One region of the Bacillus sp. LQ01 genome, then DNA from elsewhere that is predicted to be linked to it. Evidence: a T-box and tRNA genes for the amino acid it is inferred to sense, from the RefSeq annotation. Region 1 holds a T-box; the other holds one or more tRNA genes.
The links. A T-box is a leader RNA that pairs with one kind of tRNA and senses whether it is charged. The one in region 1 lies ahead of ileS2 (isoleucine--tRNA ligase), so its partner is inferred to be a tRNA-Ile.

Region 1 (7,819 bases):
ATGAAAAAGCAGCAAGATCCACCAGAACAACAAGACGTTACGTTTCCGAAAGCGCAACCGAAGCAAAATGTTGTGAGTATTGAAACAGCAAAACAATCTTCAAAAGTTGTTTTATTAGAACCACGCACATATTCGGAAGCACAAGGGATTGCGGACCACTTAAAAGGTAGACGAGCTGTTGTAATTAATTTGCAGAGAATGTCTACTGATCAAGCGGTACGTATCGTTGACTTTTTAAGTGGTACTGTATACGCTATAGGCGGGGACATTCAAAAAATAGGGCCGAAAACATTTATGTGTACACCTGAAAATGTAGATATTGTTGGTGCGATTTCAGAGTTATTCGGTGAAGAAGAAGAAACAAATATAAAGAGGTGGTAATACGCCATGACAACAGTTTTTATAGTGTTAAGTTATGCTATCGAGATTTACTCGTGGGCACTTATTATTTACATTCTCCTATCATGGTTTCCTGGTGCAAAGGAATCATCTTTTGGAGAGTTCCTGGCACGTATTTGTGAACCGTATTTAGAACCATTCCGCCGCTTTATTCCGCCGCTTGGAATGATTGATATTTCTCCAATCGTTGCAATCTTTGCGTTGAAACTTGCTAAAACTGGTTTGTTCAGTTTATTAAGCTATTTCTTATAGTAAGAAGGTAAATACATGAGCATCTACGAACATTTTAGGCCTGATGAGGAGGTCTTTGTGGATAAAGTGCTAGAGTGGAAGCGAGCGGCGGAGTACCATCAAGTGAAGTTAACGGATTTTCTTGATCCTAGGCAACAACAAATTGTTTCTATGGTAATAGGACAAGGTGATGTTGCTGTGCAATTTGGTGGTGCAACGCCTAATGCAGAGCGTAAAAGAGCACTTATTTATCCAGACTATCTAGAATTAAATGAAGAAGAATTTCAAGTAGAAGTATTAGAAATTGACTATCCTTCCAAGTTTTATACGCTAGAACATAGGCAAATATTAGGTACATTTATGTCTCTTGGTTTAACAAGAGAAAAATGTGGTGATATTTTGCTGCAAGAAAATCGTGCCCAAATTGTAGTTGCGAAAGAAATTGTATCGTATATTGAGATGAACTTACAATCAATAGGGAAAGTAAAAGTCTCTTTAGCGTCAGTGCAAGGAGAACAAATTCTACAGATACATGAAACGTGGGGAGAGAAATCTGGAACGGTTTCTTCACTTCGTTTAGATGTTATGTTAGCTGAAATGTTACATTTATCTAGACAGAAAGTACAACCTTTCATAAAAAATGGTTTAGTAAAAGTCAATTGGAAAACAGTGGAGCAAACTTCTTATGAATGTTATCCAGGAGATGTTTTTTCTGTTAGAGGATATGGCCGAAGTAAATTATTTTCTGTAGAAGGTAGAACAAAACGCGACAAATGGAGAATTTTGTATGGTATACTAAAATGATTGGTTTTTTAGAAGGAAATCCTCCTATTTTGTCGAAGAAAAGATATAATTGAAAGAGGAAATTTAGATAACTACTTGGAGGTGGCGTTGTGCCGTTAACACCATTAGATATTCATAACAAAGAATTTGGTCGCGGATTCCGTGGCTATGATGAAGATCAAGTAAATGAGTTTCTTGATCAAATTATCAAAGATTATGAATTGGTCATTCGTGAGAAAAAAGCTTTAGAAGAAAAAGTTGCGCAGTTAGAAGGGAAGTTAGATCATTTCTCTAATATTGAAGATACGTTAAACAAATCTATCGTTGTTGCACAAGAAGCAGCGGAAGAAGTAAAACGTAATGCGCAAAAAGAAGCGAAATTAATTGTGCGTGAAGCTGAAAAGAATGCTGATCGTATTATTAACGAAGCATTAGTAAAATCAAGAAAAGTTGCTTTTGATATTGAAGAGCTAAAGAAACAAGCGAAAGTATTCCGAACTCGTTTCCGTATGTTATTAGAAACACAGCTTGAGATGTTAAACAACGATGATTGGGATAAACTAATTGAATTAGAAGACGAAGTAGATGAACTGTTGAAAAAAGAAGAAACAGTGTAAGCTTGACGTTTTTCTCATTATTACATATAATTTTAAACAACATATTTATTAAGAAAAACGAAGATAGGGATAAGTACCTTTTCAAACCTTATATAGCGAACTGAGGATGGTGTAAGCTCAGGATAAGGAGATAGTGGGAATATCACCCTGGAGTTCCGCGCTGAACAAATAGAGTAAGCGTAGGCGTGTATTCGCGTTAAGAATATAAAGAGGATTCTATACATATGTATATAATCTACTAGGGTGGTACCGCGGGAGACTTTCTCGTCCCTTTTGGGGATGAGAAGGTCTCTTTTTTATTCCGTTTTTTAAGTATTTCTTTTATACATGTAAGGAGGAATTGAGCATGGAGTACAAAAATACATTACTGATGCCAAAAACAGAGTTCCCAATGCGTGGGAATTTACCAAAACGTGAGCCTGCAATGCAAGAAAAATGGGCTGAAATGAATATTTACGAAAAAGTACAAGAACATACAAAAGGTCGTCCTTTATTTGTATTGCATGATGGACCTCCATATGCGAATGGTGATATTCATATGGGACATGCATTAAATAAAGTATTAAAAGACTTTATTGTTCGTTATAAATCAATGACTGGTTTTAGTGCGCCATATGTTCCGGGATGGGATACGCACGGTTTACCAATTGAACAAGCTTTAACAAATAAAGGTGTAAAACGTAAAGAAATGACAGTTGCTGAGTTCCGTAAGTTATGTGCAGAGTATGCATATGAACAAGTAGAACGTCAACGTGAACAATTTAAGCGTCTAGGTGTACGTGCAGATTGGGATAATCCATATATTACTTTAGAGCCAGCTTATGAAGCACAACAAATTAAAGTGTTTGGTGACATGGCGAAAAAAGGTTATATCTATAAAGGTCAAAAACCAGTTTACTGGTCTCCAACGAGTGAATCTGCTTTAGCGGAAGCTGAAATTGAATATCAAGATAAAAAATCAGCATCTATTTACGTAGCATTCCCTGTAAAAGATGGAAAGAACGTATTAGAAGGTGATGAAAAGTACATCATTTGGACAACAACACCTTGGACATTACCTGCAAACTTAGGTATTTCTGTTCATCCAGAGCTTGAATATAGCATTGTAAAAGTAAATGATGAGAAATATATCATTGCTTCTGAGCTGTTTGAGACAGTTGCAAAAACGTTAGAGTGGGAAAATGCTGAAGTTGTGAAAACAGTAAAAGGTAGCGAACTTGAGTATACAGTTGCAAAACATCCATTCTACGATCGTGATTCATTAGTTATGCTAGGAGATCACGTAACAACAGATGCAGGTACAGGTTGTGTTCATACAGCACCAGGACACGGGGAAGATGACTTCGTTGTTGGTAAAAAGTATGGATTAGAAGTACTTTGCCCAGTCGATGATAAAGGTGTATTAACAAATGAGGCACCTGGATTTGAAGGCTTATTCTATGATAAAGCTAACAAACCAATTACAGAAAAATTAGAAGAAGTAGGCGCGTTACTGAAACTAACATTCATTACACATTCATACCCACATGATTGGAGAACGAAAAAACCAATTATTTTCCGTGCGACAGCACAGTGGTTTGCATCTATTGAAGCATTCCGTAAAGAATTAATAGAAGCTGTAGCAGAAACAAAATGGGTACCAGCATGGGGAGAAACTCGTCTTCATAATATGGTTCGTGACCGTGGTGACTGGTGTATTTCTCGTCAGCGTGCATGGGGTGTGCCAATTCCGGTATTCTATGCTGAGAATGGTGATCCAATTATTACGGATGAAACAATTAACCATGTAGCAGATTTATTCCGTGAACACGGTTCTAACGTATGGTTCGAGCGTGAAGCGAAAGATCTATTACCAGAAGGATTTACACATCCAGGTAGCCCAAATGGTGAATTCCGTAAAGAAACAGACATCATGGATGTATGGTTCGATTCAGGTTCTTCTCACCAAGCGGTATTAGAAGAGCGCGAAGATTTACAGCGTCCAGCTGATTTATATTTAGAAGGATCTGACCAGTATCGTGGTTGGTTTAACTCTTCATTATCAACAGCAGTTGCTGTAACAGGTAAAGCTCCATATAAAGGCGTACTAAGCCACGGTTTCGTACTAGATGGTGAAGGACGTAAAATGAGTAAGTCGATTGGAAACATCGTCGTACCGAAGAAAATCATGGATCAATTAGGCGGAGACATTTTACGCTTATGGGTATCTTCTGTTGACTATCAATCTGACGTACGTATTTCAGATGATATTTTAAAACAAGTAGCAGAAGTGTATCGTAAAATCCGTAACACATTCCGTTTCTTATTAGGAAACTTAGACGACTTTAAGCCAAGTGAAAATGCAGTAGCTGTAGCTGAACTTCGTGAAGTAGATCGTTACATGTTAGTAAAATTAAATGACTTAATTACAAAAGTTAAAGAAGCATATGAGACATACGATTTCGCTGCTGTGTATCATGCAATTCATAACTTCTGTACAATTGATTTAAGTTCATTCTACTTAGACTTTGCAAAAGACATCTTATACATTGAAGGTGCAAACCACGAAGATCGTCGTGCAATTCAAACTGTATTATATGATGTTCTTGTTGCGTTAACGAAACTTGTAACACCAATCTTACCGCACACAGCTGATGAAGTATGGCCATATATTCCAGGCGTAACAGAAGAAAGTGTACAATTAACTGATATGCCAGAAGCTGTACAATTAGATGACGCGGAAGCGTTAAAAACAAAATGGGATGCATTTATGACATTACGTGATGACGTGTTAAAAGCACTAGAAGTAGCTCGTAATGAAAAAGTAATCGGTAAGTCATTAAATGCAAGCATTACGCTATATCCAACTGCAGAAATGAAAGCTATGTTAGAGTCTATTAGCGAAGACTTAAAGCAATTATTCATCGTTTCTGAGTATAAACTTGGTGGTATGATGGATGAAGCGCCAGCAGATGCACCGAAGTATGAACATACAGCGGTTGTTGTTGTTCAAGCAACTGGTGAAACATGTGAACGTTGTTGGGTAGTTTCAGAAACAATTGGTAAAGATGCTGAACATGAAACATTATGTGAGCGTTGTGCAACAGTTGTTAAAGAAAACTATGTAAAATAATAAAAAACTGACTGCTATTGATGCGGTCAGTTTTTTTGTTGATGGTATATCAAGATCACTTTCAGACTCTTTCCTGTGAAGGAAAAATGTGTGTGAGGTAAGCAAATAAATTTCGGACACACTAACTGTACATTACAGCTAGGAGGAATGTACACGTGAATGAAATTTACATGGAAATAAAAGAAGAATTGCAATTGATGAGAAAAGAGTTGCAAGAGAGACTAGCTAAAGAAGTAATGCACAAATATGATGTCGAGTTCAGCCAAGAGCTTGGATATGAAATTAAGGAAGAGATAAAGAAAAAATTGCTATTACATGATATAAAAGAGGATTTAAAGGATGTAGAACGCGCATTATTTAAAATGGAAATAGACATGTATGGTATTTGTGAAGAGACGGGGAGATTAATTTCGACAAAGCAAATGAAGACAATGCCGACTGCCCGTACGATTCATGAATTCTTCTACGAAAAGGTAAATGTATGAATACGCACAACGATATTATATTACCTTTTTTTAATTTATTTTATTCTTCTATAAAGGTTCATTGTGAAAAGGTAGCAGCTATGCTAAAATTTTGAGGTACACTGTCTTTGTGGGGGAAATGAAAATGATATATTATGTAATAGCGTTATTCGTCATTGCTATCGATCAAATATCGAAGTGGTTAATTGTAAAGAACATGGAATTGGGTACGAGTATTCCGATTATCGACAATGTATTATACATAACATCACATCGAAATAGAGGCGCTGCTTGGGGTATTTTAGAAAATAAAATGTGGTTCTTCTACATTATTACAGTTGTTTTTGTAGTGTTTATTGTATTTTATATGAAAAAGTATGCGAAAACAGACAAGCTTCTAGGTATTTCGTTAAGCCTAATTTTGGGCGGGGCAATTGGTAACTTTATTGATCGTGTATTTAGACAAGAAGTAGTGGATTTCATTCACGTGTATATTTTCTCGTACAACTATCCAGTATTCAATATAGCTGATTCAGCATTATGTATTGGTGTTGTATTAATTATTATTCAAACATTATTAGAAGGCAAGAAAGCGAAGGAGTAATTGAATGAGTGAAGTAGTACAAGTAACAGTTGCAGCAGAGCAAAAAAACGAGCGAATTGATAAATTCGTTGCAGGGATAAATAACGAATGGTCACGTACGCAAGTGCAGCAATGGATTAAAGATGACGTTGTGACAGTAAACGGAAAAGCGGTAAAAGGGAATTATAAAGTAAAAGAAGAAGATGAAATTACAGTAACAATTCCTGAACCAGAAGAGTTAGATATTCAACCAGAGGATTTAAATTTAGAAATTTATTATGAAGATGCAGATGTGCTTGTTGTAAATAAGCCACGTGGTATGGTTGTACATCCAGCACCAGGGCATACAAGTGGTACACTTGTAAACGGCCTTATGCACCATTGTACAGACTTATCAGGCATTAACGGTGTAATGCGTCCAGGTATCGTGCATCGTATTGATAAAGATACATCTGGACTATTAATGGTTGCTAAAAATGATATGGCACATGAATCGCTTGTAAATCAGCTTGTAGCAAAAACAGTAACGAGACGTTACAAAGCGATTGTACACGGTGTGATTCCGCATGATAAGGGAACGATTGATGCTCCGATTGCTCGTGATAAGAAAGAGCGTCAAAGTATGACAGTTGATGAAAATGGTAAGAACGCTGTTACGCACTTCCAAGTGTTAGAACGCTTTAAAGACTTTACGCTTGTAGAATGTCGCTTAGAAACGGGACGTACGCACCAAATTCGTGTTCATATGAAATATATTGGCTATCCACTTGCAGGAGATCCAAAGTATGGTCCGAAGAAAACGTTAGATATGAATGGACAAGCACTTCATGCGGGTATTTTAGGCTTTGATCATCCTCGTACTGGTGAATATATTCAGTTTGAGGCACCGATTCCAGAAGTGTTTGAAGACGTATTAAATATTTTACGAAAATAGTATTGACAAATCATAAGAAAACTGAGATACTGACAACAGTTAAATAATGATCCTTTAACACAGCCCCGTGAGGTTGAGAAGGTAACGGTTTGAAATACTTAGGGTATGTTGTACCCTTTTTTCAAAAGTCCTCTCGCACACGCTGAGAGGACTTTTTTTATACCATTCTCTCACGCAAGAAAAAAGCTTGGAGGTGTAGAGCATGCAAGAGAAAGCTGTCGTTTTAGATGACCAAATGATTCGCCGCGCTTTAACACGAATTAGTCATGAAATCGTGGAACGAAATAAAGGTGTCGATAATTGTGTTCTTGTCGGAATTAAAACTCGTGGAATTTTTATTGCACAACGTTTGGCAGAACGAATTGGTCAAATTGAAGGAAAAGAAATGGAAGTTGGAGAGTTAGACATTACGTTATATCGTGATGATTTAACACTACAATCGAAAAATAAAGAACCACTTGTAAAAGGTTCTGATATCCCTGTAGATATTACGAAGAAGAAAGTTATCCTTGTGGATGACGTATTATATACAGGAAGAACAGTTCGAGCAGCAATGGATGCTCTTATGGATTTAGGTAGACCATCTCAAATCCAATTGGCGGTTCTTGTTGATAGAGGTCATCGCGAATTACCAATTCGCGCTGATTATGTAGGGAAGAACATTCCAACATCAAGTGAAGAGCGTATCGAAGTTGA
Region 2 (7,819 bases), 340 kb from region 1:
AAAGAAAAAGAAGTTATTTATGCAGTTGTAACGCGTCTAGAAGTGACGAAGTTAAAATCAATTGTGCATGAAATTGATGAAAATGCGTTTGTTACGATTATGAGCACGCAAGAGACAAATGGTGGTAAGTTTAAATCGGCTATTCACTAAAAAGTTTATAGGAATATTTTTCGAAAGCAGAGAATTTTTCTCTGCTTTTTGTTATAATAGTAAGGTTTCTTGAAAAAATAGATATATTTTAGGCAGATTGGTTTACAACTATAATAAGCTGTACTATAATTCAAATAGATATAAATCGGAATCATTCTGAATTAAAATAGGTGAGATGCTATGAATAATATATTAGAAATTGAAGGTTTAACATTCCGATACGAAGATCGGAATGTGTTAGAAAATATTAATTTGCAAGTTCCGAAGGGAGCTTTTTTAGGTTTAGTGGGACCGAATGGTTCAGGTAAATCAACTTTACTTAAGTGTTTATTAGGTGTTTTAAAGCCAAAAGAAGGAAGCATTCGCGTGTTTGGCGTTGATAGTAAGAAGTTTAAGGAATGGAACAAAGTTGGTTATGTATCCCAAAAGGCAAATAGTTTCAATTCTGGTTTTCCAGCAACTGTTTCTGAAGTTGTGTCAATGGGACTTGTTTCGAAAAAAGGGCTTTTTCGCTTTTTCACAAAAGAGGATAAGAAAAAGGTAGAAAAAGCAATTGCTGATGTAGGGATGAGTGAGTTTCAAGGTCGTAACATTGGAGAGCTTTCTGGTGGACAGCAACAGCGTGTATTTATTGCTCGTGCGCTCGTTAGTGATCCTGAATTGCTTATTTTGGACGAGCCTACTGTTGGAATCGATGTGAAAAATGTGGAAAGTTTTTACGAAATATTAGAGGATTTAAACAAAAGGCTCGGGATCACATTAATTCTTGTTACTCATGATATGGGAGCTGTTACTGAAAAAGTAACACATGTTGCATGCCTAAACCAACATCTACATTTCCATGGAAATGTAGAGAAGTTCCGAGAGTTAGAAGATGCAGAAATGTCCGTCTTATATGGACATCATGTTCATCGTTTAGAACACGAACATGAGCATCACGGGAGGATATAATGATACAAGATTTTTTACAATATGACTTTTTACGTAATTCTTTATACGCAGGTATTTTAATTGGACTTGTTGCACCGCTAATTGGTGTGTTTGTTGTTATTCGTCGTTTATCTCTTATTGCGGATGCATTAAGTCACGTGACGTTATCGGGTATTGCAGCAAGTTTATTACTTGAAAAAACCATTTTTACAGGTGGGTTTTTAAACCCCTTATATATGGGGATGATTTTCTCGATTGGTGGAGCGCTACTAATCGAAAAGTTACGAACTGTATATAAGCACTATCAAGAATTAGCAATTCCAATTATCCTTTCGGCAGGTATGGGGGTTGGAGTTATTTTCATTTCACTTGCAAATGGATTTAACACAGACTTATTTAGTTATTTATTTGGTAGTGTCAGTGCTGTAACAAGTACAGATTTAATTATTATTGGGATTGTAGCAATTGTTGTTGTTGCGACAATTATTTTATTATATAAAGAGCTGTTTCTATTATCATTTGATGAGGAATACGCAGTATCAACTGGTTTAAGAGCGAAATGGATTCACTTTATTTTCATTATATTAGTTGCTCTTGTCATTGCAGTATCAATGCGTGTAGTGGGGGTTCTTCTTGTATCATCATTAATGACGTTACCAGTTGCAGCAAGTATTCGTATTGCTAAAGGATTTAAACAAACAATTTTCTTTTCCATTTTATTTGGTGAAATTGCAGTAATTGGTGGAATGTTTGCTTCGTATCAACTTGATCTAGCGCCAGGTGGTACAATTGTTATGATAGCAGTTCTTATTTTAATCGGTGCGATTTTATGGAAGAAGAAAAAAACTGCATAAAGTAGGGATAGGTATGAATCTAACAGAAGCTTTACGCCTAATGAAAGAAAAAGGATACAAACATACTGGAAAAAGAGAAGAGATGCTCAGATTATTTGCAGCACATAATCGTTATTTAACTGCGAAAGACGTTTTAGAGCATATGAAGGACGATTATCCGGGGCTTAGTTTTGATACGATTTATCGTAACTTAACAGTTTTTGCTGAGATTGGTGTTTTAGAACAAACGGAATTAAATGGTGAAAAACATTTTCGTTTTACTTGTTCTATTATGGAACATCATCATCATTTTATTTGTTTGGATTGTGGGGGAACGAAAGAGATTACTTCCTGCCCAATGGATTTTATGAATAAAGATTTTACCGGTTATGAAGTAACGGGTCATAAGTTTGAAATATATGGTCGTTGTCCAAAATGTGCAAAGTAAAAGCTCGTCGGTTAAACTGACGAGCTTTTTTACGTAGAAAAGAAGGTTGCTCACAAATATTGTGGCAACCTTCTTTTTATTGTTCTTGTGTCTCTTTTTCTTTTTCTCGTTCAGCAGCCATTTCAGCAGCAATTACGTCGATTTCTTTTTTCAGTTCTTCTACCATTGTTTCTTCTGGTACTTTACGAACGACTTGCCCTTTACGGAATAATAATCCCTCTCCACGTGCACCGGCAATACCGATATCAGCTTCACGAGCTTCACCAGGGCCATTTACAGCGCAACCAAGTACTGCAACTTTAATTGGTACTTGAAGTGTAGAGATGTATTCTTCCACTTCGTTAGCGATGCTAATTAAATCAATTTCAATACGACCACAAGTTGGACAAGAGATAAGTGTTGCTGCGTTAGACGCAAGACCGAATGATTTTAATAGTTCACGAGCAACTTTTACTTCTTCAACTGGATCAGCACTTAATGAAATACGTAGTGTATTTCCGATGCCTTTATTTAAGATTGCTCCAAGACCAGCAGCACTTTTTACAGTTCCGGCAAACAATGTTCCAGATTCTGTAATACCTAAATGTAATGGATAATCAAAAGCACGAGCAGCTTTCTCGTATGCTTCAATTGCTAAGTTAACATCAGAGGCTTTCATAGATACGATAATATCGTGGAAATCTAGGTCCTCTAAAATTTTAATATGATGTAGCGCGCTCTCAACCATACCATCTGCAGTTGGGTACCCATACTTTTCTAAAATATGACGCTCTAATGAACCAGCGTTTACACCAATACGGATTGGAATACCGCGCTCTTTTGCTGCATTTACAACAGCTTCTACTTTATGGCGACGACCAATGTTACCTGGATTGATACGTACTTTATCAATGCCGCCTTCAATTGCTTTTAAAGCAAGGCGATAATCAAAATGAATATCAGCAACAAGTGGAATGTTGATTTGTTTTTTTATATCAGCAATAGCATCTGCTGCGCGTTCATCTGGAACGGCAACGCGGACGACTTGACAGCCGGCTTCTTCTAAACGCTTAATTTCAGCAACTGTTGCTTCAACATCATGTGTTTTTGTTGTTGTCATACTTTGTATAATTAATTCATTATTACCGCCGATTGTTAAATTACCGACTTTAACTGGACGTGTTTTTGTACGATGAGTCATTTCATTCACGAATAGATCGCTCTCCTTATAAAAGAAGTTTCTTATTTAGTCCCTCATATCAATGATAGTATACGTGATATAGGGCTATAGAAACCGAAGTACTCGGTTTCACTTTTACTATTGTATCAGCGCCTTTATGTAATTGACAAGGATTAAGTGATAGCTTATTGATATAAGGGGAATTTATAAGACTTTCCAATTTGTATTTTTGTAGCAGATGTACTTTTGTTTAATTGTTTAAAGTCGTCAATGACTTTTTCTATGGAAGGAATTTTTTTCTTGCTAATTTGTTCTGTAATAGAAAGAACTGTCTCACCAGTTTTTACTTCAATTGTTTTATAAGATACATCCGTTTCTTTTTCTGTTTTGTTCTCTTTATTCTGCTGACTGTCTGTGTTTTCTTTTTTAATCGTTTGAGCAGCAGTTGTTTTTTTATATGAACTTAACATCGGTAAAGTACCGATTTTTATATCGTAATAAAATATATAACCGAGAACAAGCACGAATAGGAATATACCTAATCTCTTCATATTCTTCACTCCTTTGCTAGGAATATATGCTTGTCCAAAAAAAAAATGCCTATTTAGGCATTTTTTTTCGTTCTTATTTTTCTTTCGGTTTTGGAACTTCTTTAATCGTTAAGTACAGAACAATTAAAACAACTGCGATATAGATGAATGTTGATCCAGGTACGACAATCTTACATGCATCCATAATCATAAAGAAGATTGTTGGGATTGTGTAGCTGTATGCAGTTAGTGTCCAAACTTGTTTATAGGATAGTTTACGTTGACCGCTCATAGCAGAACCGATGAACGCAAGTAAAGTCACACCTACAAAAGTGATGAATAATTGGAATAGGTACACTAAGAATCCAATAACAAATAATAAAATTGGATAAATATTATCGAATAAAGAAATAAATTCTTGTAGATCTTTTTTCTCAAGAGATGCACCTAACAAATCGTTATAAGAATACGTTTGTATTTGACCATTTCCCATAGAGACTACTTTATCTTTTAAAACAAATAAACCTGTTTTATTTTGATATTTTTCTAGGTCTGTTGAATTTGGATCAAATACGAAAAGTGCATTTCCTTCTTCTTTTTCAATAGGTTGATCAATATCGGCTTTTAGTTCGCCATTTTCAATTTTAAAATCAGGTAAATCTTTATCGATGACTTGATTTACCATGCTTACACCATCTTGGATAAAACTACCGTACAAAAAAGTTCTTGGAATAGTAGTAATTAAGCAAAGTAGCATAATATACAAAATGGTTTTACCGATTTTTTGAAAACGGAATAGCGCCATATCTTTAGGCGAGTATATGCTTTTTACGAATTGGGTAAATATGGACATAGATTCACTTCCTTTATGTATGTATAAAATCATTGTAACGTAGTAATCTAGAGAATCTCAAGATATATTATATTTACATATAGTGGAGATAACTAAATTTCTTTTATTAACTTTCTTCTTTTAAATAAGAAAAATACAATTGACACTTTTCTTTTCTATATGGTAAATTTATCTTACATTTCTTAAAGAGCATATCCGATAGGAATTCCTTTATTTGATATGTTGTTACATACATAATTGTGGACCCTTAGCTCAGCTGGTTAGAGCAGACGGCTCATAACCGTCCGGTCGTAGGTTCGAGTCCTACAGGGTCCATATCCATTTCACATGTTTATTATGTTAGCAGGAAGCTTCCTTGTAGAAGGAAGCTTTTTTTACGGAATATATGAGCATTTTAATTGAAAAGAAGTGGGAATTTTGCTACTTTAATGATAGCAAGACAATGTGATTTATTTGTTTGCACCCTATGGCAATTAGGGTAGAATGAAGTTGTATGTCACTTAAGTGGCAATACATAAACTGGGAGGAATATAACAATGGCAAAACACGAATTACCAAATTTACCTTATGCGTATGATGCTTTAGAGCCTCACTTTGACAAAGAAACAATGAACATCCATCATACAAAACATCACAACACGTACATTACAAACTTAAACGCTGCTTTAGAAGGTCATGCAGAATTAGCTGACAAAAGCGTAGAAGAATTAGTTGCAAACTTAAACGAAGTACCAGAAGGAATCCGTACAGCAGTACGTAACAATGGTGGCGGACATGCTAACCATACATTCTTCTGGACAATCCTATCTCCAAATGGCGGAGGACAACCTGTAGGTGAACTTGCAACTGCAATTGAAGCAAAATTCGGTAGCTTCGATGCATTCAAAGAAGAATTCGCAAAAGCTGGCGCAACTCGCTTCGGTTCTGGTTGGGCTTGGTTAGTAGTAAACAATGGTGAGTTAGAAGTAACAAGCACTCCAAACCAAGATTCTCCTTTAACTGAAGGTAAAACGCCAGTTATCGGTTTAGATGTTTGGGAGCATGCTTACTACTTAAACTACCAAAACCGTCGTCCAGACTACATCGGTGCATTCTGGAACGTTGTAGATTGGAACGCTGCTGAAAAACGTTACCAAGAAGCAAAATAATTGTAACAAATATAGAATAAGCTAGGGGAGAGCCCCTAGCTTTTTTCTATGCTTTCCTTTTACATAATTGGGCTTGTCTTTGGAAGACTAGAACATGAAGTAAAGGAGAGTTGTGTATGAAATGGAAACATATAATTGGTGACGTTGAAGTGAATCGGGATTTAGTGTTATTGCTCCTTATAGGAGGTTTATACACGCTCGCAATTTCTTTATCGAATACGTTTGTAAATATTTATTTATGGAAACAAACACAAAATTATGTGAATCTTGGCTTGTATAATTTAGCCAGCGTGGTATTACAGCCTCTCACATTTCTTGTAGGGGGGAAATTAGCGAAACGTATCGATCGCTCGATTTTATTACGAATAGGGGTAGGAACGCTCGCAATTTTTTTTATCGTTGTCTTAGTAGCAGGGAAAAGTGCTTCTCAGTATATTCTATTAATGGGGGCTCTTTTAGGAGTAGGATACGGTTTTTACTGGTTGGCTTTTAACTTATTGACATTTGAAATTACAGAACCAGAAACAAGAGATTTCTTTAATGGGTTTCTTGGACTTCTTACATCCTTCTCTGGGATGATTGGACCAATAGCAGCAGGATACACAATTTCACGTATGGAGAAATGGAGTGGCTATACTGTTATATTCTTTCTTTCATTAGTTCTATTTGCAATTGCTGTCGTCTTAAGCTTCTTTTTATCTAAAAGAGAATGTGAAGGGCGTTATGAAATCGTGCAAGTATTGAAAGAACGACGGATTGATAAAAATTGGGGAAAGATTACACGAGCTCATTTTTTCCAAGGATTGAGAGAAGGAACGTTTATTTTTGTCATTTCAGTATATGTTTATTTAGCAACTAATAGTGAGTTCGCATTAGGGAAATACAGTTTAGTGAACTCTGCTGTATCCTTTGTATGTTATTACTTAGTTGCTCGTATGTTAAAGAAGGAGTGGCGAAAAAAAGCAATTTTACTTGGAGGCATTATTTTATATGCTGTCGTCTTTTTAGTTATTTTCAATGTTACATACACGAAATTACTTATTTATGCGGCATGTATTGCAATTGCATATCCTATTTTACTTGTTCCGTACGGATCAATGACATATGACGTAATTGGTAGAGCAAAAAATGCGAGAGAATGGCGTGTGGAATATGTCGTTGTTCGGGAGCTGTGGTTAAACGCCGGAAGAATCTGTTCCATTTTAAGTTTTTTATGTGCTGTACTATTCTTTCCACCTGAAAAAAGTTTACCTTACTTATTATGTATTTTAGGTGCTGGACATTTTCTTATTTATTTTGCAGTTAAAAATGTCAAATATGATGAGGGAAATGCGAGTAAAACAAGTGTTGTAACGCAAGGGAACGCGCAAAACCAAACTGAACCAGAAGGTTAACTTCTCGTTTGTTTTATGCTAGAATAGAAAAAGATGTAAGACAGCAGTGAGGACACCTGTATGAGGGTGTCCCTTTCACATTACATAGCTGTTGGTAGAGGGGGTTTGTATGAGCAAGAAGCAGAAGCAAAATAAGAAAAAGACCCACGTTCCTTTTCGATTAAACGTGTTGTTTTTCTGCGTGTTTTTAATGTTCTCCGCGGTTATTGTAAGGCTCGGATATGTACAAATTGTTCGCGGTGAAGAATATAAGAATGAAGTGGAGAAGAAAGAAAACTCAACGATAAGTAATCCTGTACCGCGTGGGAAAATATTTGACCGTTATGGGCGACCTGTAGTAGATAATGCAGCCATTCGTACTATTACATTTACAA

Region 2: it encodes a tRNA-Ile, which carries the amino acid that the T-box ahead of ileS2 (isoleucine--tRNA ligase) is inferred to sense. The anticodon was not compared.

Annotation. Positions count from the first base shown of each region.
Region 1 covers NZ_JBYEZL010000002.1:912,080-919,898, forward strand. Annotated here, with positions in the region: gene AC22L0_RS17250 (cell division protein SepF) at 1-381, shown strand, start outside; gene AC22L0_RS17255 (YggT family protein) at 388-651, shown strand; gene AC22L0_RS17260 (YlmH family RNA-binding protein) at 667-1,434, shown strand; gene divIVA (septum site-determining protein DivIVA) at 1,524-2,030, shown strand; T-box leader at 2,082-2,305, shown strand; gene ileS2 (isoleucine--tRNA ligase) at 2,377-5,142, shown strand; gene AC22L0_RS17275 (TraR/DksA C4-type zinc finger protein) at 5,298-5,627, shown strand; gene lspA (lipoprotein signal peptidase LspA) at 5,752-6,210, shown strand; gene AC22L0_RS17285 (RluA family pseudouridine synthase) at 6,215-7,123, shown strand; gene pyrR (bifunctional pyrimidine operon transcriptional regulator/uracil phosphoribosyltransferase) at 7,326-7,819, shown strand, end outside.
Region 2 covers NZ_JBYEZL010000002.1:568,758-576,576, forward strand. Annotated here, with positions in the region: gene AC22L0_RS15310 (YitT family protein) at 1-150, shown strand, start outside; gene AC22L0_RS15315 (metal ABC transporter ATP-binding protein) at 331-1,101, shown strand; gene AC22L0_RS15320 (metal ABC transporter permease) at 1,101-1,934, shown strand; gene AC22L0_RS15325 (Fur family transcriptional regulator) at 1,948-2,361, shown strand; gene ispG (flavodoxin-dependent (E)-4-hydroxy-3-methylbut-2-enyl-diphosphate synthase) at 2,438-3,541, opposite strand; gene yqfZ (protein YqfZ) at 3,706-4,071, opposite strand; gene yqgB (protein YqgB) at 4,145-4,903, opposite strand; tRNA gene AC22L0_RS15345 (tRNA-Ile) at 5,145-5,218, shown strand; gene sodA (superoxide dismutase [Mn]) at 5,440-6,051, shown strand; gene AC22L0_RS15355 (MFS transporter) at 6,168-7,445, shown strand; gene AC22L0_RS15360 (peptidoglycan D,D-transpeptidase FtsI family protein) at 7,555-7,819, shown strand, end outside.